DNA from 2 places in the Pontivivens nitratireducens genome. Region 2 is predicted to be linked to the other one. Evidence: riboswitches for the same ligand, from Rfam matches in the RefSeq annotation. Region 2 holds a riboswitch; the other holds the start of a gene.
What was found. A riboswitch is a leader RNA that binds a small molecule or an ion and turns the genes downstream of it on or off. The one in region 2 is predicted to bind cobalamin.

Region 1: it holds a riboswitch for cobalamin, as region 2 does, so the genes downstream of both, G8E03_RS14975 (CbtB domain-containing protein) here and G8E03_RS05215 (energy-coupling factor ABC transporter permease) in region 2, are expected to answer to the same signal.

Annotation. Positions count from the first base shown of each region.
Region 1 covers NZ_CP049812.1:144-4,912, reverse strand. The annotation lists gene G8E03_RS14985 (mobilization protein) at 1-88, opposite strand, end outside; gene mobQ (MobQ family relaxase) at 917-2,185, shown strand; cobalamin riboswitch at 2,264-2,468, shown strand; gene G8E03_RS14975 (CbtB domain-containing protein) at 2,502-2,678, shown strand; gene G8E03_RS14970 (CbtA family protein) at 2,683-3,384, shown strand; gene G8E03_RS14965 (hypothetical protein) at 3,462-3,959, shown strand; gene G8E03_RS14960 (DUF1636 family protein) at 3,956-4,288, opposite strand; gene G8E03_RS14955 (MerR family transcriptional regulator) at 4,385-4,769, opposite strand, start outside.
Region 2 covers NZ_CP049811.1:1,063,463-1,090,267, forward strand. The annotation lists gene cobN (cobaltochelatase subunit CobN) at 1-1,466, shown strand, start outside; gene G8E03_RS05165 (precorrin-3B synthase) at 1,466-2,578, shown strand; gene G8E03_RS05170 (precorrin-8X methylmutase) at 2,581-3,210, shown strand; gene cobI (precorrin-2 C(20)-methyltransferase) at 3,215-3,931, shown strand; gene cobJ (precorrin-3B C(17)-methyltransferase) at 3,928-4,677, shown strand; gene G8E03_RS05185 (cobalt-precorrin-6A reductase) at 4,653-5,381, opposite strand; gene cbiE (precorrin-6y C5,15-methyltransferase (decarboxylating) subunit CbiE) at 5,380-6,570, shown strand; gene G8E03_RS05195 (cobalamin biosynthesis protein) at 6,572-6,916, shown strand; gene cobM (precorrin-4 C(11)-methyltransferase) at 6,913-7,698, shown strand; gene G8E03_RS05205 (cobyrinic acid a,c-diamide synthase CobB) at 7,695-8,990, shown strand; gene cobA (uroporphyrinogen-III C-methyltransferase) at 8,987-9,712, shown strand; cobalamin riboswitch at 9,729-9,942, shown strand; gene G8E03_RS05215 (energy-coupling factor ABC transporter permease) at 10,024-10,692, shown strand; gene cobF (precorrin-6A synthase (deacetylating)) at 10,760-11,533, shown strand; gene cobO (cob(I)yrinic acid a,c-diamide adenosyltransferase) at 11,526-12,137, shown strand; gene G8E03_RS05230 (PLDc N-terminal domain-containing protein) at 12,202-12,366, opposite strand; gene G8E03_RS05235 (SDR family NAD(P)-dependent oxidoreductase) at 12,696-13,466, shown strand; gene G8E03_RS05240 (2-dehydro-3-deoxygalactonokinase) at 13,463-14,341, shown strand; gene G8E03_RS05245 (2-dehydro-3-deoxy-6-phosphogalactonate aldolase) at 14,335-14,943, shown strand; gene G8E03_RS05250 (SMP-30/gluconolactonase/LRE family protein) at 14,936-15,763, shown strand; gene G8E03_RS05255 (monovalent cation:proton antiporter-2 (CPA2) family protein) at 15,861-17,612, opposite strand; gene G8E03_RS05260 (hypothetical protein) at 17,724-17,945, opposite strand; gene G8E03_RS05265 (SixA phosphatase family protein) at 18,022-18,534, opposite strand; gene argB (acetylglutamate kinase) at 18,630-19,532, opposite strand; gene yihA (ribosome biogenesis GTP-binding protein YihA/YsxC) at 19,551-20,201, opposite strand; gene G8E03_RS05280 (CatB-related O-acetyltransferase) at 20,292-20,933, opposite strand; gene G8E03_RS05285 (MOSC domain-containing protein) at 20,914-21,663, opposite strand; gene yidC (membrane protein insertase YidC) at 21,660-23,474, opposite strand; gene G8E03_RS05295 (putative bifunctional diguanylate cyclase/phosphodiesterase) at 23,579-25,576, opposite strand; gene G8E03_RS05300 (DUF1013 domain-containing protein) at 25,695-26,441, opposite strand; gene G8E03_RS05305 (ribonuclease T2 family protein) at 26,574-26,805, shown strand, end outside.

The DNA of each region.
Region 1 (4,769 bases), on a different replicon from region 2:
TGGTGGCTTCCCGATTGCGCAGGGCCTGAAGGCGGGCCTTGGCCTGGGCGTATCGTTTCTCGGCGCGTTCGAGTTCTGTCTCTGCCAAACCGGCACCTCCAAAAATGCGGGCGGAATAAAACGGGATGTGGCGAAAAGGGGCTGCATCGAGTGTGGTCTTGCCACAGCCATCGTTAGCGCGTACCCGTAGGCCTGTAAAGGACAAGGGCGCACTTATGCAAACTCTCCACCTATGGCTCCAAGATTTGCGTGCGATCTCTCTGGGGCAAAGCCCCGGCCGATGGCCAACCCCTTCCGCCGCGATCCGCGACGGAACGAAAGGCCCTCCCGGCCTCTCGAACTCTCCAGGTCCAACGTCCGCCGTTGGATTGCGTCCGGAACGACAGCCCCAAAATCCCAACCGATGCCCCATAGTGGGGGCCGGTCTGTTTTTGTCTCTGCCGTTCCGGAGGGCGTTGATCTGTGGGGCAACAACCCCTGATCTCCGCCGGGTTTGCCCGAGGCAAACCGCCGATGTGATCCACCAAGCTCCCGCCCTCCATAAGGCTGGGGAGATTGGTGGATCACATCGGCAAGCCCGCGCCTCAGAGGTGCATCGCACCCCTTCGTTGGGGCTGTCTTTTTCCCGGAGGACCGCCCCCCATAAGGCTGGGGCCGGAGGGAAAAAGACAATTGGTCGTGGCAGCGATGGCCCCGGAACATACCGTTCCGAAGCCATCGACTTACGCCCAACAGGGAGAGGTGCAGCCCGTCCGACAATGAGGATGGTGGACAGGCTGCATCTCCCATTCTGCACGATCACTCCACCTCTTGTCACGGGCCAAGAGCCGGGCGGCACGGGTGTGCCTGGTGATGCCTTGCTGCGGTGCGCGCGGGCATTGCAATGGCGTTTGTCGTCTGCGAGAGGGGAGGGCGGATGGCCAGCTACCACCTCTCTGTGAAGACAATCAAACGCAGCGCCGGACGCAGCGCGACGGCGGCGGGTGCCTACCGTGCCGGGGAGCGCATCGAGTGCCAGCGCGAGGGGCGGGTTCACGATTACACCGCCAAGCGCGGCATTGAGAAGACCTTTATCCTGACCCCCAAGGATGCCCCGTCCTGGGCGCAGGATCGGTCCGCGCTCTGGAACGCCGCCGAGGAAAACGAGACCCGGCGCAATTCCGTCACCGCCCGCGAATGGGAGCTGGCGCTGCCCTCCGAGATCAGCGCCGAGGATCGGTCGCAGATCACCCGCCAGTTTGCCGAGGAGCTGGTCAGTCGCTACGGCGTGGCAGTTGATGTGGCGATCCATGCGCCGCACCGCGAAGGCGATCAGCGCAATCATCATGCTCACGTTCTGACTTCCACCCGCAAGCTGGAACCGGAGGGGTTCACAACCAAGACTCGTGTTCTTGATTCCGCGAAAACTGGCGGGGCCGAGATCGAGCAGATGCGCGGGCTTTGGGCCGAGTTGCAAAACCGGGCGCTGCAGCGGGCCGGTGAGGTAGAGCGGGTCGATCATCGGTCACTGGAGGCGCAGAGAGAAGAAGCTTTGAGCCAGGGCGATGCGCTGAAGGCCGAGGAGCTGAACCGCGATCCGGAGGTGAAGCTGGGGCCAGCGGCCAATGCGATGGAACGACGCGAGATGCGGACAGCGGAACGCGATGGTCGCGACTATGAACCTGTCACCGAACGGGGCAGGGCGGTTCATGCGGCCCGCCAGGCGCGTGCGCTTTTTGCCGAGATGCGGCAAAGGCTGGAACTGGCGCGGGACACTTACGGGGCCGAGCGTGACGCGGGGCAGGGGCGTGTGTCTGCCGGTCTGGCGGCGCTCAGGGCAGCGGCCAGCAAGGATCGGTCTGCGGATCGCGGAGATGGTGACATCCGGGATCGGCTGGCGCGGATTGTCGGGCGCGAGGAACACGAGGCCGGTGGGCAGAGTGTCGAAGAACCCTCGGACCTGCGGCGCGTCAATGACCGCTTGCGTGAAACCCTGGGCCGGTCTGAAGAGGCCCAGGCGGATCGGGGCGATGATGGAGAGGCCAAGCCGTCGATCCGGGAGCGGTTGGAAGGCGTGTTGAACAAGCCGCGTGAGACTTTAGATCGAGGTGACGACCGTGACGCCGAGCGGGATCGCGGCGACGAGAAGGAAAACACCCGCGAAATCGACAGGGAGATAGATCGGGACCCAGGCCTCAGTCATTGATGAGGTGTATTGTTGGATTATTCCAAGCAGTTTCACGTATTCCCCCCAACTTTACGATTGATGAACTTTGTTGAATTGCGTAATTATTGGGCGTTCGGTTCCATCCAATTTGGATGGGGGCAAGAGGGAACGCGGTGGGGTGCGTATATGCACTGAGTCCGCGGCTGTCCCCGCAACTGTAAGCGGCGAGTTCCAACTGAATATGCCACTGGAGTAATCTGGGAAGGCCAAGTGGATACAGAAACCCGTGAGTCAGGAGACCTGCCGGACGGAACAGAAACCACAATGCCTTCGGGGTGAAGGCAAGGAGGACACTATGAATGCTCAAAGCGCAACGGGCGCACAGGCGACACCTGCGACAAGTATCGGTGCAATGATTGCCGTGGCTCTGATTGGTCTTGGTATCACTTTTGTTGCAGGCCATGTTCAGGCTGAAACGCTTCACGATGCGGCGCATGATGTACGTCATGCCACCGGCTTCCCCTGCCACTAAGCGGATGTTCACACGTCTTTTGACCAGCGCGTTGTTCGCTGGAGCAGCAGCAGGGCTGATTGCCGCTCTGTTGCAGCTTTATTTTGTGCAGCCCGTATTGCTTCACGCAGAGCTTTACGAAGGCGGCGATCTTGTTCACTTCGGGTCTGAATCCGCCAACTCGGCTCATCCCGAATTGCCTGGCTTTGATGCGGTTCGCGACGGGCTCAGCATCATCTTCACCATGTTGATCTATTCCGGCTATGCCATGGTCCTTGTGGCATTGATGGCGTTGGCTCAAACGCGCGGAGCTGTGATCAACGCCCGTACCGGACTGATCTGGGGTATTGCCGGGTTTGTTGCAATACATTTTGCCCCCGGCTTTACGCTGGCCCCGGAAGTGCCTGGCGTTGCAGCCGCTGATGTTTTTGTACGCCAGATTTGGTGGTACGCAACAGTTATTGCTGCCGCAATTGCGATGTGGCTTATCGCCTTCGGTGGAAATTGGGCAGCCTGGGGTGTGGCGATTGTGCTGTTGTTGGTCCCCCATGTTATCGGTGCGCCCGAACCCGATGTGTTTACCGGCCCTGTCCCGACCGAAATCGGTGCGCTGTTTGCCGCACGGGCGTATGGGGTAGGTATGATGGCATGGGTGATGCTTGGCGGTTTTGCCGGGTATTTCTGGTCGCGCGAAGAGGCGACTGCCAATCAGGCGCAGACTGCATAAGCCAACAATGTAGCCAACAGGTTCGGGCGCACAATCCGTGCGCCCGAACCTGTTGTTTTGAGATATTGGACAATGATATGGATCGTTCACTTCCTCTTCTGATTATCGGCCTCGTGTTTGGCGGTGGTATTGGCTTCACCGTTGCGGCCGCAAACGGGATCACTCTGGGCGGTCACGATCACGCCGACCCTGCCCATCACGGGAATCATGCCCTAGCGGATACGGCGGGCAGTCACGATCACAGTACCCTGCTTTCTATGGCTGCGGATGCCTCTGCGCCCAGCTTGGCGGTGCACGCCATGCGCGATCCCGCCTCGGGATGGAATCTGCATGTAATTACCGAGAATTTTACGTTCTCACCACAAAATGCCAGCCGTGATCATGTGCCTGGAGAAGGGCATGCGCATGTTTATATCAATGGCGTGAAACTTGGTCGCTTCTATGGGCCATGGGTGCATCTCGACAATTTGCCCGAAGGCGAGGTTACGGTCGAGGTTACTCTGAACGCCAATGATCACCGGCCCCTTGCCGTTTCCGGTGTTCCGCTTGCTGAGATCGTCAGGATTGTCAACTAAAGTGCAGGCACGCGCCCCACGAGGCAGAAACGAAGTCGGCCACAAGGCCGAGCGTCCTCGATCCATCCGCGCGGGGCTTTCAAATAGGCGTGCAACGTAGCCACAATGTCAGCAATGTCTGACTGTGGGTCTACACCGGCAAAGAAGCAGGTCGCGCGCCCTGGTGATTGCAAGCCAAATGAGACGGGTTTTGCGCAGCCATTCATGCATTGCTGCTCAACGATTTGAACGCGCCCTTTGGTAAATGCTCGGTCAATGGCTGCACGCAATTCGGCCAGTTGCCCCCCGTCGCAGCCTTGGCAGATATGCAAAAGAACAGGATCACTCATCGGACGAGAAAATCCGGCGAAATATCTTAGTGAACAATGAGACAATCCCTTTGGTTGCGCAGCACTTCGACGGTAAAGCGTATGGGTCTGGATACGTCAGTGTTCATATCGGCAAAGCAGATGATCGGCCAGGGACGCAAGCACATAACACTCTTCAGACACGCCTTCGCCGTCACAACCTTTTGAAATCCTAACCAGTTCTTTTTCAAGTGCTCGTAACCGTTTGATCTTGGCCCTGACATTGGAGAGCTGCGAGACGACAATTTCTTTCGCGACCTGGCATGAACGATCCGGGTGACCCTGAAGTTCGATCAGCTGGGAGATTGCTTCAATTGAGAAGCCCAGATCACGCGCGTGCTTGATGAAACTCAGACGTTCTAGTCCCGATGCATCGTAGCGACGCTGATTGCCCTCGGTGCGTTCAGGCGCAGCGAGCAAACCCACTTCTTCATAGTATCGAATAGTTGGAATCTTGACCTTG
Region 2 (26,805 bases):
CCGCTGTGCCCGATGTGCTGAGCCGGCTGGAACAGTTGCTGGACGAATATTCCACCGCTGACGGTCTGGACCCGGCGCGACGCGACCGGTTGATCGGCGCGATTCGGGATGAGGCCCGCGCGCGCGGGGTTGAGGATGATCTGGGCCTGACGCCCGACGCCTCGATGGCTGAGGCGATCACCCGCATCGACCGCTTCGTCTGCGATATCAAGGAAAGCCAGTTCGGTGACGGGCTGCATGTCTATGGCACCGGTCAATGCGGCGCAGCGGAAATGGCAGGGCTGCACGCAGCGCTGGACGGAAGACGGGTGCCGGCGGGGCCGTCAGGCTCCCCCTATCGCGGACGGGGCGACGTGATGCCGACCGGGCGCAACCTGTTCACCACCGATCCGCGCGCGGTCCCGTCGCGGGCCGCGCATGCGCAGGGCGTCAAGCTGGCCGAGGAATTGCTGCGGCGACACTTGCAGGATCATGGCGACTGGCCGCGCGGGCTGGTCGTCGATCTGTGGGGGTCCGCGACGATGCGCACAGCGGGTGAGGAATTCGCCATGGCGCTGCATCTGGCCGGCCTCGCCCCGATCTGGGATGACGGGTCCGAACGCGTCAGCGGGTTCGAGATCGTGCCGCTGGTCCTGCTGAACCGGCCCCGCATCGACGTGACCCTGCGTGTCAGCGGCCTGTTCAGGGATGTGTTTCCCGGACTGGCGCAGATGTTCGAACTGGCGGCGGATGCCCTGGCCGAGCGGGACGAGAGCGTGGAGGACAACCCCTATCAGGCCCGCACGCCGCGTGTCTTCGGGCCTAAGCCGGGGCAGTTCGGCCTGGCCATGGGGGCGGACCTCGACATCTATACCGACGATGCGCGGAGCCGTGCTGGTGAGGCGTGGTTGAGCGCTTCCGAATGGGCGATCAACGCCCAGGGCGATGCCACACGGGATCGCGCGGCCTTGCAGGCGCGGCTGGGCACGGCGGATGCCTTCGTGCATGTGCAGGATCTGGCCGAAACGGATGTTCTGCTGGCCGAGGATTACGCCAGTCACGAGGCAGGCTTCGCCGCGGCACTGGCCGCGCTGGGCCACGCGGCCCCGGCGCTATACCACATGGACAGCACGCGGATGGACAGCCCGCGTGCGCGCACCCTGCCCGAGGAAATCGCCCGAGTCGTCCGGGCGCGAGCCGCGAACCCGGCATGGGCGGACGGCATGATGCGCCATGGTTTTCGCGGCGCGGCGGAGGTTGCGGCCACCCTCGACAATATGGCGGCCTTCGCGCATCTGGCGCAGGTCGTGCCCGGTCACCTGTTCGACGCCTATTTCGATGCCACGCTGGGGCGCGACGAAGTGGTCGCGTTCATGGAGCGGGAAAACCCGGCGGCGCTGGCTGCATTGCGGGCGCGGTTCGCGGCCCTGCACGCGGCGGGTCTGTGGGTGACGCGGCGCAACTCGGTTCTGGCGGAGTTGTCGTGATGACGCCGCAAACCGCAAGCCCGATCGTCAAGGGATGGTGTCCCGGCGCGCTGCGCCCGATGATGTCGGGTGACGGATATCTGGTCCGGATACGCCCCCCGATGGGCCGGTTGAGCATGCGGCAGGCCAGCGGAGTGGCCGCCCTGTCCGCGCGGTTCGGAAGTGGGCTGATCGACCTGTCGGCGCGGGCCAATCTGCAACTGCGCGGTGTTGCGGAACCCGCGCTGGGCGACGTTCAGGACGGCTTGCGCGACCTGGGCCTGTTGGATTCGGACCCGGCGGCCGAGTCGCGGCGTAATCTGGTGATCTCGCCATTTTGGACAACCGGCGACCTGACGCAGAGGATTGCGCTCGATCTGCAAGCGGCCTTGGTTGACGCGGTCGATCTGGACCTGCCTGGAAAGTTCGGGTTCGCGGTGGATTGCGGTGCGGCACCACTGCTGCGTGAGACCTCCGCCGATATTCGGATCGAGCGTGGACGTGATGGTCTGATCTGCCGGGCCGATGGCGCGGGCGAGGGCTGTGCGGTCAACGCCGACACCGCCGTCACCGTCGCGCTGGACATGGCACGGTGGTTCCGGACCGGCACGGAAAAGCGCATGGCCCGGCTGGTGCGACCGCTTCCGCATCGGTTCAAGGGGGCTGAGGCGCGCCCGGCTGGTACGGTCGATAGGACGGGGCTGGCGGGCTTTGCCTTCGGGCGAATCCGGGCGGAGGTTCTGGCCGCGCTTGGCACCGTGCGCCTGACCCCGTGGCGAATGCTGCTGGTCGAGGGGGGCGTGGTCCCGGATCACCCCGATATCCTGCGCCCCGATGATCCGGTGCTGCGAGTCTCCGCCTGTCCGGGTGCGCCCGATTGCGCGCAGGGTCTGGTCGCAACGCGCGAGGTGGCGAAGGCCCTCGCAGGCGCGCTGCCCCCCGGCAAGGGGCTGCACGTTTCAGGCTGTGCCAAGGGCTGCGCCCACCCGCGTCCGCAGGATTATACCCTGACCGGGCAGTCTGGCGGACGCTTCGTTCTGATCCGAAACGGTTGTGCCGGTGACGCGCCGGTGCGATCAGACCTCGACCCGTGTGCGCTGATCGCGGCACCCCACGAATTATTCGAAGGCTGACCATGCCCCATACCTATGTGACCGATGGCGCGGCCATCTATCTGGAATCCTTCGCCACGATCCGGCGTGAGGCGAACCTGTCGCGCTTCACCGCCGAGGAGGAGGTCGTCGCTGTGCGGATGATCCACGCCGCCGGCATGGTCGGGCTGGAGGAGCACATCGCCTTCTCCGGCGATATGCCCGTCGTCGCGCGCGCCGCGTTGGAGGCAGGCGCCCCGATCCTGTGCGACGCCCATATGGTCAGCGAGGGGGTGACGCGCACGCGCTTGCCCGCCGAAAACGAGGTGATCTGCACTCTGCGCGATCCGCGCGTGCCCGAAATGGCAAAGGCGATGGGCAACACACGCTCCGCTGCGGCGCTGGAGTTATGGCGACCGCATCTGGCCGGGGCGCTGGTGGCGATCGGTAATGCGCCAACGGCTCTGTTCCATCTGCTCAACATGCTGGAGGATCCGGATTGCCCGCGCCCGGCGGCCATCATCGGCTGCCCGGTCGGATTTGTCGGAGCGATGGAATCAAAGGCCGCGCTGATGGCGGCCCCCCCTGTGCCCAGTGTTGCGGTCGTGGGGCGGCTGGGCGGATCGGCCATCACGGTGGCGGCGATCAACGCGCTGGCCAGCCGCAAGGAGTGAGAGCATGGGCAAGGTAATCTGCACGGGTCTGGGCCCCGGCAACCCCGATTTGATGAGCGTCCGCTCCGACCGTTTGATCCGGGGTGCGGCGCATGTGGCGTATTTCCGCAAGGAGGGCCGCGCGGGGCAGGCGCGCCGGATCGTCGAGGGGATGCTGGCGGACGGCGTGACAGAATATCCCATGGAATACCCGGTGACAACGGAACTGCATTTCGGCAGCCCGGAATACAAATCCGCGCTGGCCGCTTTCTACGACGATTGGGCGGACCGGCTGGCGGATGTCGCGGCGCGCGGTGACGTGATCGTTCTGTGCGAGGGCGATCCGTTCTTCTACGGCTCGTTCATGCACCTTCACTCCCGCTTGCAAGGGCGGGTGGAGGTCGAGGTCGTGCCGGGCATCACCGGCATGTCCGGTTGCTGGACCGCGACGGATCAGCCGATCACCTGGGGCGACGACGTGCTGACGGTTCTGATGGCGACATTGCCCGAGGATGAGCTGGCATCGCGGGCCGAGGGGTCGGACGCGCTGGTCTTCATGAAGATCGGGCGCAACCTGCCGCGCGTGCGCAGCGCCTTGCAGCGCGCCGGAAAGCTGGATCGCGCCTGGCTGGTCGAGCGTGGCACGATGCCGGGGCAGAAGGTGATGAAGCTGACCGATTTCGACGGTGAGGTGCCCTATTTTGCCATCGTCGTGGTGCATGGACAGGGGCGCAGACCATGAACGCCCCGACGCAGGGCTGGGTCGTGATCGCGGGTCTGGGACCGGGGGATGAGGCGCTCGTGACCTCGCAGGTGCAGGATGCATTGGGGCAGGCGACGGACGTGGTGGGCTATATCCCCTATGTGCGCCGGATCGCGCCGCGCGACGGGCTAACCCTGCATGAAAGTGACAACCGGGTGGAACTGGACCGTGCTGCACATGCGCTGGATATGGCGGCGCAGGGCCGGCGCGTCGTCGTGGTGTCGTCAGGCGATCCGGGCGTCTTCGCCATGGCCTCAGCCCTGTTCGAGGCGTTGGAAGCGGGGCCGGAGGCATGGCGCGAACTGGATATTCAGGTGCTGCCGGGCATCACCGCCATGCTGGCGGCGGCGGCGCGCATCGGCGCGCCGCTGGGCCATGATTTCTGTGCGATCAACCTGTCCGACAACCTCAAGCCGTGGGACTTGATCGAAACGCGGTTGCGCGCGGCGGGGGGCGCCGGTTTCGCCATGGCGTTCTACAATCCACGTTCGAAAAGCCGGCCGCACCAGTTCGCGCGCGCGCTGGAGATCTTGCGTGAGGAATGCGGCGGCGACACGCTGATCTCCTTCGCCCGCGCGGTCAGCACGGATGAGGAACGGATCGTGACAGTGACGTTGGACGAGGCGACACCGGACATGGCGGATATGCGCACCGTCGTCATCGTTGGCAACCGGGACACGCGGCGCGTCGGCCGGTTCGTCTATACGCCGCGATCCGCTGAATGAGTAAGCCAGCGCATAACCTCGGCCTGCGTCGCGAAAACAGTGCGTGCGAGTATCGCTGGCCGGTCGATCATGATGACCGGCAAGTTCAGGGCGCGGGCCGCGTCGAGTTTTGCCCGTGCGCCCTCGCTGCCGGAATTTTTCGACACGATCACTTCGATCCCGTGGTCGCGCAGCAGGGCGAGGTCGGTGGCGTAATCGAACGGCCCCTTGGCGACGATCACGTTCGCACGCGGCAGGGGCAACGGTTCGGCGGGCGGGTCCACCAGGCGCAGCAGATAGTGGTGCGGCGTGTCCGCGAACAGTCCGATATGCTGCTTGCCAATGGCGAGGAAGACCCGCGCCGCGCGGTCGGGCAGGGCGCTGGCCGCCGCCTCGATATCAGGCACACGGGTCCAGGTTTCCTCAATTTGCCATGCGGGGCGTTCGAGGGCGCAGAGCGGTCCGTCGCAGGCGGCGATGGCGTTCCGGCTCATCCCCGCGGCGAAGGGGTGCGTGGCGTCGATCACATGCGTGATACGCTCGGATGCCAGATAGGCGCGCAAGCCGTCGACACCGCCGAAGCCGCCCGAACGGGTCGGGATCAGTTGGCGGACAGGATGACGCGTGCGTCCCGCATAGGAATAGACGGCGTCGATCTTCGCCGCGTGCAGGGCTTGCGCCATGCGGTTGGCCTCGGTCGTGCCGCCGAGCAGGAGTACGCGCATGTCTGATCCCCGCATCACGATCATCGGATTGGGCGAAGGCGGTCGCGACGGGTTGAGCGCGGCGAGCCTTCGGGCCTTGGACGCAGCCGATATCATATTCGGCGGGCCGCGACATCTGGAATTGGTGGATGCCGGGGCCCGGGGCGCGGCTTGGCCGGTGCCGTTTTCGATCGCGCCGGTCCTGGCGCATCAGGATCGGCGGGTGGTCGTACTGGCCTCGGGCGATCCGTTCTGGTTCGGGGCCGGGGCGATGCTGGCCGAGGCCTTGCCCCCTGGCGCATGGGCCGCGCATCCCGCGCCGTCCACCTTCGCATTGGTCGCGGCGGCGCTGGGCTGGCGGATGGAGGCGGTGCAATGCATCGGCCTGCACGCGGCCCCGATGGCGCGTTTGCGGCCCGTGTTGCAGGATGGCGCGCGGCTGATCTGCACGATGCGCGATGGCGCGGCCCCGGCGGAGCTGGCGACCTATCTGTGCGAAACAGGCTTCGGCACGTCGCGCGTTATCGTGGCGGAGGCGATGGGCGGTCCGAAGCAACGTGTACGTTCCTGCACGGCGCAGGCCTTCGACCTGACGGATATATGCGCGCCCGTCGTGGTGGCGGTTGAGGCGCGTGGGCGCGGCCTGCCGCGCACCTGCGGCCTGCCGGACGATCTTTTCCAGAGCGATGGACAGATCACCAAACAACCGATCCGCGCGTTGACCCTTTCGACCCTCGCGCCCCATGCGGGGGAACATTTGTGGGATCTGGGGGCCGGTTCCGGCTCCATCAGTGTGGAGTGGTGTCTGGCGGCGGGGGGCAGCGCCTCGGCGGTGGAGGTGCGGGCGGACCGCGCGAAAAATATCGTCGCGAACGCGGCACAATTCGGGCTGGATCACCGGATAGGCGTCACCACCGCGCGGCTGCCCGCAGGGTTGGCGGCACTGCCCACGCCCGATGCCGTGTTCATCGGCGGCGGCGCGGGTGAGGCGATGTTGCAAGCCGTCTGGGACGCTATGCCGACGGGCGCGCGCCTGCTGATGAACGGCGTCACGCTGGAAACGGAGGCCTTGCTGGCTGGCTGGCATGCCAATCACGGGGGCCGGTTGATGCAGTTTTCCATCGCTGAGGCCGAACCGCTGGGGCGGATGCGCGGCTGGATCGCCGCGCGTCCCGTCACGCAGTGGAGCGTCGTGAAAGGAATATCATAGGATGAAAGTTGCGGGAATCGGGTTTCGCGCCGAGGCCACTGCCGCCGCGATCCATGACGCGCTGGGCGGTGCGCAGGTGGATGCCCTGGCCACGCTGGACCGCAAGGCGGAAGCCCTGCGCGGCCTGATCCCCGGCCTGCCGGTGGTCGGGGTGGCACAGACTGCACTGGCAGGGGTGGAGACCTCGACGACCTCCGCCCGGGTGCTGGCCGAATTCGGAACAGGCTCCCTGGCGGAGGCAACGGCGCTGGTCGCGGCTGGACCGCAGGCGCGCCTGATAGTAACCCGGCGGATATCGTCGGATGGCATGGCAACTGCCGCCATAGCGGAAGGACAGGATGGATGACCGTACATTTCGTAGGCGCGGGGCCGGGGGCCGCCGATCTGATCACCTTGCGCGGGCGCGACCTGATCGCGGCCTGCCCGGTGTGTCTGTATGCCGGATCGCTGGTGCCCGCGGCCTTGCTGGAGTATTGCCCCGAGGGCGCGCGGATCGTGAACACCGCGCCGATGTCGTTGGATGAGATCATCACGGAAATATCCTCGGCTCACGCGCAGGGGCGGGACGTGGTGCGGCTGCATTCGGGCGATTTGTCGATCTGGTCGGCCATGGGTGAGCAGTTGCGCCGGCTGCGCGCGCTGGACATTCCCTATGACGTGACGCCGGGGGTTCCGGCATTCTCGGCCGCGGCGGCGGTTCTGGAAAACGAGCTGACGCTGCCCGGCGTGGCGCAATCGGTCGTGCTGACGCGCACCTCGGGCCGAGCGAGCGCGATGCCCTCCGGCGAGACGCTGGAAAATTTCGCGCGGACCGGCGCGACGCTGGCGATCCACCTGTCGGTGCATGTCTTGTCGCGTGTGGTGGAGGAGTTGACCCCTCACTACGGCCCCGACTGTCCGGTGGCGGTGGTCTGGCGGGCCAGCTGGCCCGATCAACGGGTCGTGCGGGCGAAGCTGGGCAGTATCGAGGCATCGGTGGGTGAGGAAGTGGCGCGCACGGCGCTGATCCTCGTCGGTCCGGCGCTGGCCGCCGAAGGCTTCGACGAAAGCCAGCTTTACGCCGGTGATTATGACCGCCGGTTCCGGCCTGTCGGGACCCAGCCACGGTTCCCCGAAGGGACGGAATGATGCCGCCGGGCCTGATGATCTCCGCCCCCGCGTCGGGGACGGGCAAGACGACGCTGATGCTGGGCCTGCTGCGCGCCTACCGCGATGCGGGACTGACCGTGCAGGCGTTCAAGAGCGGGCCGGATTATATCGACCCGGCCTTTCACCACGCGGCGTCGGGGCGACCGTCCTATAACCTCGACACGTGGTCGATGGATGCCAATTTGCTGGACGGGTTGAGCGCGCGCGCGGCAGGTGCCGATCTGGTGCTGGCCGAGGGGTCCATGGGATTGTTCGACGGTGTGCCGCTGAACGGGCGATCCGGCACCGGTGCCAGTGCGGACATGGCCACCCGCAACGGCTGGCCGGTGGTTCTGGTGATCGACGTGTCGGGACAGGCGCAATCGGCGGCAGCGACGGCGCTGGGCTTTCGCGACCTGCGCCCGGACATGCCGTTCGCGGGCGTGGTTCTGAACCGGGTGGCCAGCCCCCGACACGAACGCCTGATCCGCGAGGGGATGGAGGCCGCCGGGATAGAGGTCTTCGGCGCTCTGCCCCGCAACAGCCACACCGAGATGCCGGAGCGTCACCTCGGCCTTGTCCAGGCGTTGGAGCATGAGGGCATCGACACCTTGCTGGACGATGCGGCGACGTTCATTCGCGACAACCTCGATTTGCAGGCGCTGCGGGCAGCGGCGCGGTGCAATCCGATGCCCGAGGCTGCGCCGCTGGCGGCTGTTGTTCCGCCCGGTCAGCGGATAGCGCTGGCGCAGGATGCCGCGTTTTCCTTCGTCTATCCCCATATTCAGGATGGCTGGCGCGCCGCAGGGGCCGAGATCCTGCCGTTCTCACCCCTTGCCGATCAGGCGCCCGACCCGAGCGCGGATGTGGTGTGGATGCCCGGCGGCTACCCCGAGCTTCACGCCGGACGGATCGCGGCGGCGCGGACCTATCTGAACGGTTTGCGGGACTTCGCCCGGACAGGGCCGGTGCATGGTGAATGCGGTGGCTACATGGCGATGGGCCAGGCGCTGATCGACAAGGACGGGGTGCGGCATGAGATGGCCGGGCTGCTCGGCCTCGTGACCTCGTATGAGAAGCGCAAGATGCATCTGGGCTACCGCATGGCGACGCTGGCCGACGGGCAGAAACTGCGCGGGCATGAGTTTCACTATTCTTCGATTCTGGAGCAGCCCGACGCCCCCCTCGCGGAGGTGGCCGACGCGAATGGCCAGCCGGTGGTCGAGACCGGATCGCGCCGCGACCATGCCACTGGCACGTTCTTTCATCTGATCACGGCGGAGGGGACATGAGCGGTTTCGTCAGCTTCGTATCCTCCGGTCCCGGCGACCCGGAACTTCTGACGCTCAAGGCGGTGGACCGGTTGGGCAAGGCAGACGCGATCCTGTTCGACGACCTGTCCGCCGGGCCGATTCTGGATCATGCGCGCAAGGATGCCGATCTGGTGGGCGTCGGAAAGCGGGCGGGGCGGGCCTCACCCTCGCAGGATCACGTCAGCCGGCTGCTGGTGGACTACGCCAAGGCAGGCCAGCATGTCGTGCGCTTGAAATCCGGCGATGCGGGCATCTTTGGCCGGTTGGAGGAAGAGCTGACGGCGCTGCGGGCCGCCGGGATGAAGTACGAGATCATTCCAGGTGTCACCTCAGCTTCCGCCGCGGCGGCGGCTGTCGGTATTCCGTTGACGCGCAGACTGGTCGCGCGGCGGGTGCAGTTCATCACCGGTCACGACATCGCGGGTGCCTTGCCCGAGGATATCAACATGTCCGCCCTCGCCGATCCGCAGGCCACGACCGTCGTCTACATGGGCAAGCGGACATGGCCCAAACTGGCGCGGCAGTTGATGGATGCCGGCCTACCCCATGACACGCCCGCGCTGCTGGCCCATGCCGTCAGCACACCGGAGCAGAGCGTCGAGCGGATGAGTGTCGCGGCACTGGCAACCCGGCTGGAGGCCACCAGCAGCACCACGCCCGCCCTGATCCTTTTCGGAGCATTGGCCCAAGGCGACGATTGACACACGGCTTTGCAGCATGGCAACTGAAAGGGACGGTTCCCGGCGATATCACGATGTCGGGATCAAAAGGGAACACGGTGCGGTGTGCTGAAGCCACGCCAATACCGGGACTGCCCCCGCAACTGTAGGCGGAGAGTCCGTTCGATGAATGCCACTGGCCCCCGGGCTGGGAAGGTTCGGACGGATGTCGACCCGCAAGTCAGGAGACCTGCCGTCATCCCCCTCGCAAGGCGAACCGGGGGGCGCGAAACCGGGCCACGGCCCAGCACTGAAACGCCGTCGGGTGAGACGGTCTTGAAAGGATGAACTACATGCATATCGAACCGGGCCTCGTTGATGGCGCCAAGATCGGACTGAGCTATGCCACCGCAGCAGGGGCGAGTGTTTATGCCGCGAAGCTGACCTGGAACACGCTGCTGGAGAGCGGCCCCGTGGCGCTGATCGCGCGGGCGCTGGTCGCGACGGTCGCGGTCTTCGTGTTCTTCGAGGTGCTGCCGCACTTCACTGTCGGCGTGTCCGAGGTTCACTTCATCCTCGGTTCCAGCCTGTTCCTGATCCTTGGCGCGGCACCGGCTGCAATTGGCCTCGCGCTTGGCCTGCTGTTGCAAGGGATGCTGTTGGCGCCGACCGACCTGCCGCAATACGCGATGAACGTCACCACGCTGCTGGTTCCGCTGTTCGCGCTGCAAGCGATCGCCGCACGCGTTATCGCGCCGGGCACCGCCTATGTCGATCTGAGCTACCGCCAGGTCGTGGCGCTGTCCGCGTCATTCCAGGGCGGCACGGTCGCCTGGGTCGCGTTCTGGGCGTTCTACGGCCAAGGCTTCGGCGCGGAGAATGTATCCTCCGTCATGGCATTCGGTGCGGCCTACATGACGGTCGTGCTGATCGAGCCGCTGCTTGATCTGGGATTGCTGGCCGGTGCCAAGGCCATGCGCGACAACAAGCTGTTCACGCCGCGCCTGCATAACGCAGCCTGATCCAGGCCAATCCAGTACGCGAACGCGGTCCCTGCACGGGGGCCGCGTTTTTCATAAGGGGTCAGCGATGATCGACCTGATGCTGATCGGTATCGGCACCGGCAATCCCGAGCATGTGACCTTGCAGGCGGCCCGGTTGCTGAACGATGCGGATCTGATTCTGATCCCGGACAAGGGCGAGGACAAATCCGATCTGGCGCGGGTCCGACGGCAGATTTGCGATACGGTCCTGACCGGAGGAACGAGGGTCGTGTCCTTCGATCTGCCGACGCGGGATGAGGCGACGCCGGACTACCATGCCCGCGTCGTGGATTGGCACGATGCGATTGCGGCGATCTGGGTGCGGGAAATCCGCGAAAACCTGGGGCCACAGGGCAAGGTCGCGTTTCTGGTCTGGGGCGATCCATCGCTATATGACAGCACGCTGCGGATTGCGGATCGGGTTGCGAAGATTCTGCCGTTGCGGGTGCGCGTGGTGCCCGGCATCACCAGCCTTCAGGCGCTGACAGCGGCGCACCGCATCCCGATCAACGATCTGGGCGCACCATTCACGGTGACCACCGGGCGGCAGTTGCGCGATGCCGGCTGGCCCGATGGCGTGGACACGCTGGCCGTAATGCTGGACGGGCAATGCAGTTTTCAGTCCATCCCGCCCAAAGGGGTGCATATCTGGTGGTCTGGCTATGCCGGGATGGTGCAGGAGATCAACTTGTCCGGCCCCCTGGCCGAGACCGCACCGCAGATCATGGCCGCACGGGCCGAGGCCCGGGCCCAACACGGCTGGATCATGGATATTTATCTGATGCGTCGCCAGACGCCGCGAGGAGACACCGATGAGTGATGACACCGACGCCCGCCATGCGGAGAAGATGCGCAAGATCAAGGCCGCGCGTGACAAGATGATGCAGACCAAGACCGAGGAGAAGGGCCTGATCATGGTCCATACAGGTCCGGGGAAGGGCAAATCCTCCTCCGGCTTCGGAATGATCATGCGATGCATCGCGCACGAAATGCCCTGCGCCGTTGTTCAATTCATCAAGGGCAACTGGGACACGGGTGAGAAGACGTTCCTGCGCGAACGCTTCGCGGACGAATGCCAGTTCATCGTCTCGGGTGAGGGGTTCACCTGGGAGACACAGGACCGCGCGCGCGATGTTGCGGCGGCCGAGGCAGGCTGGGCCAAGGCGAAGGAGCTGATCCTGAACCCCGATATCCAGTTCGTGATGCTGGATGAGATCAATATCGCGCTGCGCTACGATTATCTGAACATCGACGAGGTCGTCGAATTCCTGCTGACCCAAAAACCGCAGATGACCCATGTTCTGTTGACCGGTCGCAACGCAAAGCCCGAACTGATCGAGGCCGCCGATCTGGTGACGGAGATGTCGCTGATCAAGCATCCGTTCCGCGACGGGATCAAGGCGCAGGTCGGCGTCGAGTTCTGAACCGGACATGAAAGACGCGGCGAGGGTTTCCCCTGCCGCGTCAAGCGTAAGTATATGATTTAGGTCATTTTGGTCCGGCAAAGAACCAGATAATGAATCCGATGACTGGCAACACCAGCACCAGAAGAACCCAGAGTACCTTTGAGCCCGTGCTTGCGCTCGAGCCGAGAATCTTGATCAGTGCCCAGAGCCAGAGTCCGAGCCAGATAATTCCAAGAATGAATTCCATTTTCAGTCCGTCCGTTCAGTTGCGATTGTATAAGTAACAGCGCAGCCGTGAATTGGTTCCGTTCCGCGTCAGTTGTCGCTGCCGAACCCCGGTTGCCGACTTCGCGTCGAACAGCATCACGTGGGCCGGATCGAAGCGGGCCAATGATCAGCACATCCCCGCCCGATGGGTGGGGTCTTCATCACGGTCAAGCTGGTTGGGCTGGGTGTATACCCGAAGCCATTCCAAGCTATATCCTGTAATGCAGACGCACCGGAACGCCGACCCCAATCTACTGACCTTGATCTACTGGGCCGGGATATCCGCCCCCTCACGCGGGAGAGCCATTGATGACCGAATACGCGACCTTTCATGACCTTGCCGGACAGTCGGTGTTCATCACCGGCGGCGGCTCCGGTATCGGGGCCTCCCTGACCGAAGGGTTCCTTGCTGCGGGGGCGCATGTCAGTTTCGTCCAACGTTCCGATGCGACGGAATTCTGCGACCGGATGGAGCGTGAACACGCCAACCGCCCCCATTTCATGAAATGCGATATTACCGATGTCGATCACCTCAAATCCTGTATGGATGAGGCGGCAGACAAGTTCGGAGCGATCACAGTTCTGGTAAACAATGCCGCGAACGACACGCGGCACGACACGTTGGACTACTCGGTCGAAGATTGGGACTGGAACCACGCGGTCAATCTGCGTCCGCACTTCTTTACCACGCAGCATGTGGTGCCCAGAATGCGCGCTGCGGGGGGCGGCGCGATTGTTAATTTCTCCTCCGCGTCCTATGGCATGGGCAATGCGGGCTATCCGGCCTATGTCGCAGCGAAGGCGGCGATTTTGGGCCTGACGCGCACCCATGCGCGTGAGTTCGGGCCGGACGCGATCCGTGTCAACGCGCTGGTCCCCGGCTGGGTCCTGACCGATCGTCAGATGGACTTGTGGGCCACCGAGGATTCCCTGCGGGAGCATCTGAACGGGCAATGCCTGAAGGAGCACCTCGTCGCGCGCGACATCGTGGATGCAACTTTGTTTCTGGCGTCAAAGGCCAGTCGGATGATGACCGCTCAGGCAATGGTCGTGGATGGCGGCGTGGTGTTTACCGGATGATGAAAGCTGAATGGATCGCCGCCGACTGGGGCATGTCGAACCTGCGGGTCTGGGCCATGAACGGACGCGATGTCGTGGCCGAGGCGACCTCGGACGCAGGTGGAAACGTGCTGGACCGCGAGCAGTTCGAGGGGGCCTTGCTGACGTTGGTATCAGACTGGATCGACGGGCCGGTGGACGTCTGGGCCTGCGGAACGGTCGGTTCGCGAGAGGGTTGGATCGAAGCACCCTATCAACCCGTGCCATGCGCGCCCGCCGCGCGTACCGTCATCGCGCCGACGCAGGATCCGCGCTTGACCGTGCACATCCTGTCAGGCGCATCGCAGGCCGAACCGGCGGATGTGATGCGGGGTGAGGAAACGCAGATCGCCGGTTTCCTGTCCGGGCAGCCGGATTTCGACGGCGTGCTGTGCCTGCCTGGAACCCATACGAAATGGGCGCGGATCAGCGCGGGCGAGCTTTGCCATTTCCGCACCGCCATGACGGGTGAGTTGTTTCAGTTGCTGGCGCAACGCTCCGTCCTGAATCATTCAGTTGGCGACGGATGGAACGGGGAGGCTTTCGCAACGGCGCTGGACGACGCGCTTTCACGGCCCGAACGGCTGGCCACGGCGTTGTTCGGCATCCGGGCTGCGGAAGTGCTCAACGGCAGCGACGGTGCAGCCGCGCGGGCGCGATTGTGGGGAACCCTGCTCGGTGTGGAACTGGCGGCGATGAAGCCATATTGGTTGGGGCAAGAGGTCGCCCTGATCGGCGCGCCGAACGTGACTGAAACCTATCGCGCAGGGCTGGAGGCCGTGGGCCTGACAGCACAATGTCACGACGGAACCGCTATGGTGCTGGCGGGTCTGATCGCCGCGCGGGAGGCATCATGAGACATCTGATCGCGATCCTGCGCGGGGTTGAGCCGCAGGCGGCAGCGGCGATTGCCGAGGTGCTGGTCACTGCGGGCATCACACGTATCGAGGTGCCGCTGAACTCCCCCGATCCGCTGACCTCGATCCGCAACATGGTCGGCGCGGTGGGGGACTGCGCCGAACTGGGCGCGGGCACGGTTCTAACCACAAAGCAGGTCGCCGCGGTCAAGGAAACCGGGGCCACCTTCATCGTATCGCCCAATTGCGATCTGCAAGTGATCCGTTGCACGAAAACCCTAAGAATGAAGTCCTTTCCCGGGGTTTTCACGCCCAGCGAATGTTTCGCCGCCCTCAAGACCGGAGCCGACGCGCTGAAACTGTTTCCCGCAGGCATGGCGGGGATCGAGGGCTTGAAAGCCATACGCGCCGTGCTGCCCGAGGGGACGCTGGTCTATGCCGTGGGTGGGGCGCGGCCGTCGAACTTTGCCGACTGGGCGGCGGCCAGCGCGGATGGCTTCGGTCTCGGCTCCGCCCTCTACAAACCGGGGATGTCGCCGCGGGAGGTGGCGAACCGGGCCGCAGCCGTCGTCACCGCCTATGACGGGGTCTTCGATGGCTGAGATCTATGACGACCGCCTGTGCGAACTGGGGGAGGGGCCGCTGTGGCACCCTGACCGGGGCGAGTTGTTCTGGTTCGATATTCTGGGCAAGCGGCTCTACACCAAGGCGCGCGACTGGTCCTTTGACGAAGCCCATTCCGCGGCGGGCTGGATAGATCACGACACGTTGTTGATCGCCAGCGAAACCGGCCTGTGGATGTTCGACATCGACGACGGGGCGCGGACCCTCGTCGCGCCACTGGAGGCGGATAATTCCGCCACCCGCTCGAATGACGGGCGCGCGGACCCCCATGGAGGATTCTGGATCGGAACGATGGGCCGGACGGCAGAGCCGGGTGCGGGGGCGATATACCGCTACTATAGAGGCGAAATCCGCAAGATGTTCGACCGCATCACCATCTGCAACTCGATCTGCTTCGCACCGCAGGGGGACCGGATGTATTTCTCCGATACGGCGGCCAAAACGATCTGGACCGTCGCGCTGGACGGGCAGGGATGGCCTGTGGCAGGACGGCAACTCTTTGTGGAGGCCGAAGGATGTGACGGCGCGATCTGCGATGCGGATGGCTATATCTGGTCGGCGCGCTGGGGTGCCGGACAGATTGTGCGACATGCCCCGGACGGGAGGGTGGATCATGTGGAACATCTGCCGGTGGCGCAGGTCACATGCCCGGCCCTGACGCCGGAAGGGGCCCTGTACGCGACCACCGCATATGAGGGAATGGACGCGGCGTCCCGCGCCGCCGACCCCCTGTCAGGCGCGGTCTTTCATGTTTGCGATGGTGTGCCGGGGTGCGGTGAACCGAGGGTGATCTTGTAAGCCGGAACCTAGGTCCGAGGTCTGGCAGTGACGGTGAACCGTCTTTTGCCCCCTGTGTTCCGAAATTTACGGATCGTCACACGGGATGCGGCGTGCGCTATTCCTCATCCAACACGTATTTCTGACGCAACATTTCCAACGCCTTGACGGAACCATGCTGGGTTTCCAGTTGCAGGCGTTCCTCGTCCCGCCGGCGGAATTCCTCGATCAGATCGTCGCAGATTTCCGCGTCGCCCAGTTCCTCGAGGCCCCGACGCGCCAGCAGAAGCGCGCTTTCGAACTTTTCACGAATGACGAAATCAGCGCCGGCCGCACGCATCAGGTTCTCAGAGAAGCGATCATAGGTGTCGGCGAATATCTTCAACTGGGGGAACCGCTCGCGCAGTTTCTCCACCGTTTCGACGCCACCGTTCCTGTCGTCTATGCACAGAAAAAGAATATCCGCGCGTCCTGCCCCGGCACTCTCCATAATGTCGAGCCTGCGGGCGTCGCCAAAATAAACGCGCGTGCCAAAGGTTTCCGCGATGCGGATGCGGCGGGGTGAGTTGTCGATGATCGTAACTTCGACCCCCCGCATTCTGAGCAGCCGCGCGACGATCTGCCCCACACGCCCGAACCCCGCGACGATGGCCCGCGTCTGCTTTGCCGCGTCCGGGCCGTTCATTCCGCAGGCGGTCTCGTCCTCCCCACGGTCGAGGATGCGTTCTGCCAGCGCGACGGCGCCGGGTGTCAGCACCATGGACAATGTGACGATGGCCGATAGCGTGGAGGGGACAGTCCCGCTCATGATCCCGGCGCTGGTCGCGAGGGACACCATGACGAAGGCGAATTCCCCCCCCTGACCGATGGTCGCCGCGATCCGCAGCGCGTCGGCATGGGGGGAGCGGAACAACCGCGACAGCCCGTACAGCACCAGCGCCTTGACCACGAACAACCCCAGCGCTCCGCCGGTGACGATCCACCAGAAATCCGCGATGAGCGACCAGTCGAGCGTCATTCCAAAGCCCATGAAGAACAGGCCAAGCAGCAATCCGCGAAACGGCTCGATATCCGTTTCCAACTGGTGGCGAAACTCGCTCTCCGCCAGCAGGACGCCTGCGATGAACGCCCCCAGCGCCATGGACAGCCCGGCTGCGTTCATCAACAGGGCCGCGCAGATTACCACGAGCAATGCCGCGGACAGGAACAATTCGTTTGAGCCGGTGGCGGCCATCACCCTGAAAAACGGGCGCATCAGATATCGGATCGTCACGTAGAGCGCCAGCACAGCCCCCACCGCGATGCTGCCCTCGATCCAGACGTTCCCCTCCGGCGTGGAGGCCGGCCCGAGGAGCGCGACCAGAGTAAACAGAGGCACAATGGCGAGATCCTGCGCCAGCAGGATGGAAAACGCCCGGTCGCCGTAGGGCGCGTTCAGGTCCTGTTTCTCTCGCAGGATCTGCACACCGAATGCGGTCGAACTGAGCGCCAGCGCGCCCCCGGTCACGATGGACGTGGGAACGGACACTCCCGCCAGATAACAGAACCCGGCGATGATCGCTCCGGTTAGGACGATTTGCAGCGTTCCCAGCCCGAAAATGTCGGACCGCAATCGCCACAGCCGCGCGGGCTTGAGCTCCAGACCGATGATGAACAACAGCAGGACGACGCCGAACTCGGCAAAGTGCAGTATGCCGTCCACATCGCTGAACAGGCCCAGCCCGAACGGTCCGATCACGGCACCGGCGGCCAGATAGCCCAGCACAGATCCCAAACCCAGCCGGTTGAAGATCGGAACGGCGATGACGGCAGAACCAAGGAAGATGGCGGCAGACAGCAAAAGAGGATCGGTCGTGACTTCGGTTGCCATTGCCCCCTCCTACAGATGGTTCCCGCCCGCCGGTGGGTATGGCACAACCCTAGCCCCCGCAGGGGCCGGCCTCAACTGTATGATGGCATGAAAACCAGTAGGTTGCGCCGATCAGTCGGCGTGAACCAGACCGAGCGCATGGACGATGTGCATCGGAATCGTGGACAGGGGAATGCCCGCATCACGGATCGTTTGCAGGATTTCAGATCGCGTCATACCGGCCAGACGGAACGCGGACACGCCCGTCGCATTGGAAATTTCGATGAAAATATCCGCATTGCGACCCGACAGGATCGTTTGAGCGGCCCGGACCATAGATCGAATGGCATTCATGTGATTCCCTCCAACTCCACTGGTTATCATGTGTATACACCCTGAGACGACTACAAGGGTGTCCCGGTGGTGGGGGTCATACCAGATCCTTGGGAACCGAGAAATGTTCGAACCGGCACGACTTGAATGTGACCTTTGACCACTTTTCCTCCTGAGTGGACAGGATTGCCAGTCCGGCTGTCGGAAAATGGGTAAAGGCCCGTGCGCAGGTCGGCCCGATTTTTCCGTCGGACAGCTTGCGCGCGAAGGCACTGACGCCGGGCTGATGCCCCACGATCGCCACTGTTTTGGCTTTGGGTGACGTGGACTGCAGGATTTTCAGCATCGTGTCCGGATCGGCCATGTAGAGCGCCTTGTGCGTTTCCGCCTCAACCTCACCCAGGATCGGTTTCATGCGCTCCCACGTCTCCACCGTGCGGGCGGCGGGCGACAGCCATACGGCGTCCGGGGCCGCATCGAGCTCAACGATCTGTGCGGCCATCAGCGCTGCGGACAAACGCCCGCGCTGGTTGAGGGGGCGCGCGATATCCTCCTGATCTGGATCGGACCAGGAGGACTTTGCGTGGCGGATCAAAACGATTCTCTTCATGCAGCAATACCGAATTAAACCCTTGTCATAATCAAGGACGTTGCGGGGAAAATCGAACCGCCCGATGCCAGCGGCACGGGCGCTGGCCATGACAATCAGGCCTTGATGAGGGTACCCGCACCATGTTCTGTGAACAGTTCCAGCAAGCAGGCATGGGGCGCGCGCCCGTCCAGGATGACCACGGCACCGACGCCCTTCTCCATCGCGTGCAGGGCCGTTTCCGTCTTGGGGATCATCCCGCCGGAGATGACACCCTCATCCGTCAGGCGGCGCACGTCGGCGGGGGTCAGGCGCGTGACCACATCGCCGTCGGCGTCCTTGACTCCGGCGACATCGGTCAGCAGCAGCAGGCGATCCGCCTTCAATGCACCGGCCAGCGCACCGGCGGCGGTGTCGCCGTTGATGTTGAACGTCTCACCGTTGCGACCTGCGCCGATCGGAGCCACGACGGGGATGAAATCGCTGTCCGTGAACAGCTTGATCACGCCGGGGTTCACTTCCGACGGTTCCCCGACGAAACCGAGGTCCAGCACCTTCTCGATATTGCTGTCAGGATCCTTGCGGGTCTTGGTGGCCTTGTCGCACACGATCAGCTTGGCGTCCTTGCCGCTCAACCCCACGGCGCGCCCCCCCTGATCGTTGATCGCCTGCACGATCTGCTTGTTGATGCGGCCGGCCAGCACCATTTCGACGACCTCGACCGTTGCCTCGTCCGTCACGCGCTTGCCGTCGATGAATTCGGATTTGATGGCGAGCCGTTCCAGCATCTGATTGATCTGCGGCCCGCCGCCGTGAACCACGACCGGATGCACGTTGCATTGCTTCATCAGGACGATATCGCGGGCGAAGCGTTCCATCGCCGCGTCGTCGGACATTGCGTGACCGCCGAATTTGACCACGACCGTCGCACCGTCATAGCGTTGCAGATAGGGCAGCGCCTCGGACAAGGTGCGCGCGGTGGCGAGCCAGTCGCGGCTCGATGCAGTCGATTTTTCCATCAGTTCCATCCCCAACTCTCAGTTCAGGCCCGCGATGATCGCGCGCAGGGTCTCGACCCCGTCCCCCTTGTCGGAGGAGGTTAGTATGATTTCCGGATAGGCGGTCGGATGCTTGGCGATGATCTGCCGGGTGCGCTCCAGCGATGCTTCCAGATCAGCCGGGCGCGGTTTGTCGATCTTGGTCATTACGGTGTGGAAGGGCACAGCCGCGCGGTCGAGCACGGACATGATTTCCTCGTCCACCTCCTTCGCGCCATGGCGGCTGTCGATCAGCAGGAAGACACGGCGCAGGGTCTGGCGCCCGGCCAGATAGTTCTTGAGCAGTGCCTGCCATTTCGCGACCACCGCAACGGGTGCCTTGGCGAAGCCGTAGCCGGGCAGATCGACCATGTAATGCGTGTCGGCCAGCGCGAAGAAGTTGATCTCCTGCGTACGGCCGGGTGTGTTCGAGGTCCGCGCCAATGCCTTGCGTCCGGTCAGCGCGTTGATCAGGCTGGACTTGCCCACGTTCGAGCGGCCCGCCATGCAGAATTCCAGTCGGTCCGCAGGCGGCAAACCCTCCATCGCGACCACGCCCTTCACGAATTCGCACGGGCCCAGAAACAGCGAGCGGCCCTTTGCCAGCGCCGCCGCGTCCGGTGTTTCGGCCAGTGGGAAACGAGGGGTCATGGGGCGGCACCTTCCAGAATTGTCCTTGTCGCGGGCGATCGGCCCGGACGGTGAGCTTCGGGATACTTCATGCGCCGTCCGGGTGCGAGATCAAATTGCGTTCGCCAGCGCGTCGATATCGGCAGCGCGGATCGCGTTGAGGTTGCGCGTGATCCTATCCACCGGCCAGTCCCACCAGGCGATCCCCAGCAACCTGTCCACGATGTCGGCGTCGAACCGGCGGCGAATCTCGACCGCGGGATTGCCCGCGACGATGGCATAGGGGGCGACGTCGCGGGTGACCAGTGCGCCGGTCGCGATGATCGCACCGGCCCCGATGGTCACACCGGGCATGATCGTGGCGTCCCGCCCGATCCAGACGTCGGGTCCGACGATGGTATCGCCGCGCTGTTCTGCCACCCATGTGGCGGGATCAAATCCCTCCTGCCAGCCATGACCGAAAATATTGAACGGAAAGGTCGAAAACCCGCCCATGGCATGTGCGCCGCCATTCATCATGAACCGTGCGCCCGTGGCGATGGCACAGAACGCGCCGATCCGCAGGCAGTCGCCAATGAAATCGTAGTGGTAGAGGACGTTGCGCTCGAAGAAATCCTCGGCCCGCGCGGGATCGTCGTAATAGGTGAAATCCCCGATTTCGACATTCGGGCGGCCAGCGGCCAACGGCTTGAGAAAGACCACACCGGGCGCGTGTTCGAGCGGGTGGCGCGTATCAGGATCGGGTCCGGTCATGCACGGTAGCCTCATCGCCAATATGGACTTCACCGCCCTCGACGCAAACGGCATAGACACCGAAATCGCGGTGGCCCCAGTTTTGCGCCAGAACGTTCAGCAAATCCAGATCATCGCGCCCTGTAACGGGGTTGGCATGAGTCGCGCGGCAGCGTGTGATCCGTTCGCGAACCTCCAACAGCGCAGCCCCGATGCGCAGGCGTTTGCCGATCCAGTCCCATTCCTTCCACGGCTCCAACCCGTCCAGCCAGATATTGCCCCGGAACCGACGGCGATCCAGCGTCGCGTCCGCCGCCGAACCAAGCGCGCTGCGTGAGGCATCCGACAGGAGGGAGATCGACGGGAACGCGGCGTCGGTCATCCCCTGCTCGCGGGATGTGACCAGTCGTTCGGGCGCAGGCCGGTTGTCGGGGTAGAGGGGTTTGATCCATTCGATCAGGTCATCGCCCTGTGCGGGCAGGGCGACCCGTAGGTCGGGCCGGTCCGGATGAGTGAAGATATAGTTATCCCCATCGGGCCGGGCGGATACAGCCATCAGGCTCCCCGCCTTTGCGCCACGCACGAAATTACGGCATGCAGCCCAGGTGCCGGTCGTTTCCGCCCCCTGTTGCGCGATGGCGAAGGCGCGGTCCCCGGGCAGGCATTCACCCGCCCGCAGGATTGTCGATTGCAGTGGTTCCGCCCCCACTCCCTTCACCGGATGGCGCCAGAGGGCGGAGACCCGGATCACTCCGCGTCCTTCTTTTTGCGGAACTTCGAGTGGATGTTGCCCAGCAGGTCCACCTTCACGCCCTGGCTGCGCATAATCAGGTACTGCTGCGTGAACGTGATGGTGTTGTTCGCCACCCAGTAGATCACCAGTCCTGCGGCGAACCGGCCCAGCATGAACATGAACACGAAGGGCAACCACGCGAAGATCATCGCCTGCGTCTTGTCGGCGGGTGCCGGGTTCAGTTTCTGCTGCAACCACATGGTGATGCCCATCAGGATCGGCCAGACACCAATGGACAGGATCGCGATGAAGCTGGCAGGGTCCGGTGCCTCGAACGGCAGCAGACCGAACAGGTTCATCCACGAGGTCGGGTCGGGCGCGCTGAGATCCTGCACCCAGCCGAAGAACGGCGCCTGGCGCATCTCGATCGCGACGAACAGCACCTTGTACAGCGAGAAGAAGATCGGGATCTGCAACAGGATCGGCAGGCAACCCGCGGCGGGGTTCACCTTTTCCTTCTTGTAGAGGGCCATCATCTCCTGCTGAAGCTTGGCGCGATCCTCACCGGCCTTCTCCTTGATCGCCTCCATCTCGGGCTGGAGCTTCTTCATCTTCGACATCGAGACGTAGGATTTGTACGCCAGCGGGAACAGCAGAGCCTTGATGAACAGGGTCAAGAGGATGATCGAGACACCGAAATTGCCGAGGAAGCTGTTGAACAGCGTCAGCAGCCAGTGGATCGGCTTCGTCAGGAAGAAGAACCAGCCCCAGTCAATCGAATCCACGAAACGTTCCACACCCAGCGCGTCTTCGTAGCGGGTCAGCACGTCACGTTCCTTAGCACCCGCGAACAGGCGCGAGGTGCTGTCGGTCTGCGAACCTGCCGCAACCTCAACCACCGGCATCCGCACCTGGGTGGAATAGGATTCCGTGCGGTCCGAATAGCGCACCACCGATGTGAACGGCCCGCCCTCGGGGATCAGGGTCGTCATCCAGTACTTGTCGGTAAACCCGATCCAGCCGCTGTTCTGGACGTCGATCAGATCGACATTCGCGTTCTCACGCACGTCGAAATCGTTGTCCGGCATGTTGTCGTAGTCGATCTCGTTGATCTCTCCGTCACTCTCTCGAACCACGCCCTCGTGCAGGATGTAGAAGCCGATGGTCTCAGGCTCACCGATGCGGTCGATGATGCCGTAGGGGTACATGCGCACGGCTGCATCGGTCGTGTTTTCCACGGATTGCGTGACGGTGAACATGTAATCATCGTCCACGGTAAACGTCTTGCGGAAGATCAGACCGGCGCCGTTGTCCCAGCTAAGGGTAATGGGCGTGTCGGGGGTCAGGGCCTCACCGCTTTCAAGTTGCCATTCTGTGGTCGCACCGGGAACCTGATCGGCGGGCAGGCCACCGGCGGGCGCCCAGCCGTGCTGCACGTAATATGCCGCCGGGCCACCTGCGGGATTGAGCAGCGTCACCGTTTCGCTATCGGGATCCAGCGTTTCGCGGTAGTGGGTCAGGTGCAGATCGTCGACCCGTCCGCCAGTCAGGGAAAGCGAACCGCTCAGACTGGGGGTCCGGATCGCAACACGATCCACGCTGGTCAGGGCGGCAGCTCGATTTTCGACAACCGGCGTATCGACTGCGGGCACGCTGATGTTACCTGCGGGGGTGCCATCTGCAACGTCGCCCAGCAGCTCTTGCTGGACGGCTTGCTGCTCGGCTGTCAGCGGCGTTTGCTCGACCGGAGGGAAGAGAACGGTCCAGCCAAGCAGCACAGCGAGGCTGAGCCCCATTGCCAGGATCAGATTTCTGTTATCGTCTTGCATGCAAAGTAGCCCCTGCGCGGCTGATATTGACGGGATGCAGGCGTTCAACAGGTCACATCGCTAAAGGTCAAGGGCTTTCCCCCCGATGGCCACCGCAACCGGCCCTATGCCGAGGCCGCGCGACTGCGCCTTCGGCCGTGATTGAGCATGCGATGTTCGGCCAGCCACTGCAGCGTATCCTCGAACGCCATGGGGCGGGCGATGTTATAGCCTTGCAGCGATGTGCAGCCCAGGGCGGTGACTTTCGCACGCTCCTCCGCTGTTTCGACCCCCTCCGCAATTGTGCCGACACCCAGCGCCGTGGCCATGCGCACCATCGCATCCGCCATGACCGACAGGTCCTGCCGTTGGTCGATGCCCGATACGAAACTGCGGTCGATCTTGATCCGGCTGGCGCGCAGGCGCTGGATGTTCGCGATCGAGGCATGGCCGGTGCCGAAATCGTCCAGTTCAATCGCGAAGCCCGCTTCGGCAAGGTTGCGGATGATGCGTACGGCCAGCGCATCGTCTGTTTCGATGGCCACCGTCTCCACGACCTCCAGCGCCAGACAGTCCACCGGCAGGTCGCGTTGTTCGAGAGCCCACTTGATACGATCGGCCAGCAGGATGTCGGCGAGCTGCGCGGCTGAGTAGTTGACCGCAACGTGCGGCACTGCGAATCCGGCTGCCGCCCAGCCCTGCCACGCGTCGAGAGCCTGATCCAGCATGTGCGCGCCGATCTGATCGGCCAGTCCCATCTCCTCCGCTATTTTCAGAAACTTCGCCGGTGATAGCAGGCCGCGTGTCGGATGGTTCCAGCGAATCAGCGCTTCAAACCCGGTTACCTCCCCCCCCTGAGCACTGACCTGCGGTTGAAAGAAGGCGACCAGCTCCTTTTTTTCCAAGGCCCTGCGCAATTCGCGGCTGAGCGCGTCGCGCAGGGCGACCTCCTCCATCATCGCCTGCGTGAACAAGCGCAGGGGGCCCTCCTCTCCGCTGAGGGTGGAGCGCAGCGCGATGTCTGCCCGAACACTCAGCGATTCGGCGTCCGTCGTTCCGGTTGCGGACCAGACCGCGCCGATCACGCAATCCATGTGGCGCGCACCCTGCGCCAGGTCGAAGGGCTCGCGAACCGTGCGACGCAAGGCAGCGGCCCTTGCCATCAGGTTGTCGGGCGTGGGGACATCGGTCGCGAATATCAGAAACTCATCGCCGCCGATCCGTGCCACAAACTCCCTCTCACCGATGCTCTGCAGCAAGCGCCGGGCAGTTTCCACCAGAACCTGATCGCCCGCCTCATGCCCCAATTCCTCATTTATCATGTGGAAATGGCAAAGGTTGAGGTGAATCAGACCTACACTTTCCTTGCGGCGGCGGGTGATGTGCCGGTCTATCAGCTCGGCGGAACGGCTCCGGTTCGGCAGGCCGGTCAGCCGATCATGCCCGGCGGTATGCGCAAGCGCATCTTCGAGCGCACGTGCGTGTTCGGTGCCGTCCAGCACGGTGCGCGAAAGAGGGCGCAGAACAAAGAGCCATAACGAGAGGCTCGCCAGCAATACGATTCCTGCCAGCGTGATCAATGCGAATCGGATGCGCCCGCGCGCATCCGCCGCATCGGCCGAAAGCGTGCCTGCCCAATCGCGCAGCGTCGCATTTAGGTCGTCCCCCGCCAGCAGACGTATCTGCTCGACGATATCGCCTATCGGCAATCCTTCCGTAGGGTTGCGAATGAGAGCCGCGAGGGCGAAGAGTTTCGCAAGACTGTAGTCGAGCGATGCGGCGATCCCCTGTGCAGACTGCCCGAACGCGAACATATCCTGTCGCGCGGAAATCGTCGTGGTGAGCAGGTCGAGCCGCGTCACCAGATCCTGCCTTGCCAGTGTTTCCTCTGACGCTAACGACAGATGCCGCGCGGTGGTGGCGTAGCTTCGCAGATCGGAAATCTGGCGTTCGATCAGCACCTGCTGCGCTGAAATCGCGTCGATTCGTCCGAGCTGTTCGTGCATCGCGGTCATCTCGAACCCGGTCAGCAGGAGCATGATTGCCATGCCGGCAAGGCTGCCAACCATCGCGCGCCGCGAAATCTGCGCGCCCAGCCATACCTTACCGCTCGATCTGATCACGTCGCCCCTCCGCCTGACGAGGTGACCCTAGCGGTCGGTTCCTTGCGAACCCATTAACAGTGCACATGCAAAAAGGCCGGAGCGATGCCCCGGCCCTTCAATACGGTGGAGAGGGCGATTAATCGTCGCTCTCATCCTCATCATCGCTGTCGGGCAGATTGAACAGGCTCTCCGCGTCCGGCAGCGCCTTCTCCCGCTCGGGTGCGTCGGCTGCGGTGTCTGAGAATGTGAAGTTTTCCAGCCCCTCCATCGCGGTGGGAATGCGGTTTTCGGAGGCGAGGCTTTCGTCCGTGCTCATCAGCCGCAGCTTCTCATCATCCGTCAAAACATCGCCGTTCTTCGCCTTCGCGGCGACGGCCTTTGCAACTGCAGCGTCCAGTTCGCCCTGACGACACATGCCCAATGCCACCGGATCGACTGTCTGGATATTGGCGATGTTCCAGTGCGTCCGGTCGCGGATCGATTGGATGGTCGGCTTGGTCGTGCCCACCAGCTTGGAGATCTGGCCGTCGCTGAGTTCGGGGTGGAATTTGACCAGCCACGCGATGGCCGAAGGGCGGTCCTGACGCTTGGACAGCGGAGTATAACGCGGGCCTTTGCGCTTTTGCTCGCCCTCGGCGGCGGCATTGTATTTCAATTGCAGCTTGGCCTTGGGGTTTTCCTCGCAGCGGGTGATTTCTTCCTGCGTCAACTGGTTGTTCACGATGGGATCGAAGCCCTTGATCCCGACCGCGACCTCGCCGTCGGCGATGCCCTGAACCTCCAGATCGTGCAAACCGGTGAAGTCCGCGACCTGCTTGAAGCTGAGTGTGGTGTTGTCCACCAGCCAGACGGCGGTGGCTTTCTGCATGATAGGAAGCGCCATGTCGTGCCTTTCAGAAAACTGCAATCTTCTCCCGTGCCGAGAAATCGGTAGGCCGGGGCCGCAGTCCGTTTCCGTTTGGGGAATTCTCACCGTATATAGGCGGTAGAGGGCGAAGGATAAAGGGGTTTCGACATGCGATGGTTTCTGGTCTTTCTCATGCTGGCATTGCCGGTCAGTTCGCAGGATCGGGAGCAGGATCAGGCCGGAGAGTTCGATTACTACGTGCTGAGCCTGAGCTGGTCGCCCTCATGGTGTGCCGCGACCGGCGATGCGCAGGGATCGCCGCAATGCGACCGGGCGCTGGGTTTCGTCCTGCACGGGCTGTGGCCGCAATACGAGACGGGCTGGCCCGACTATTGCCGCA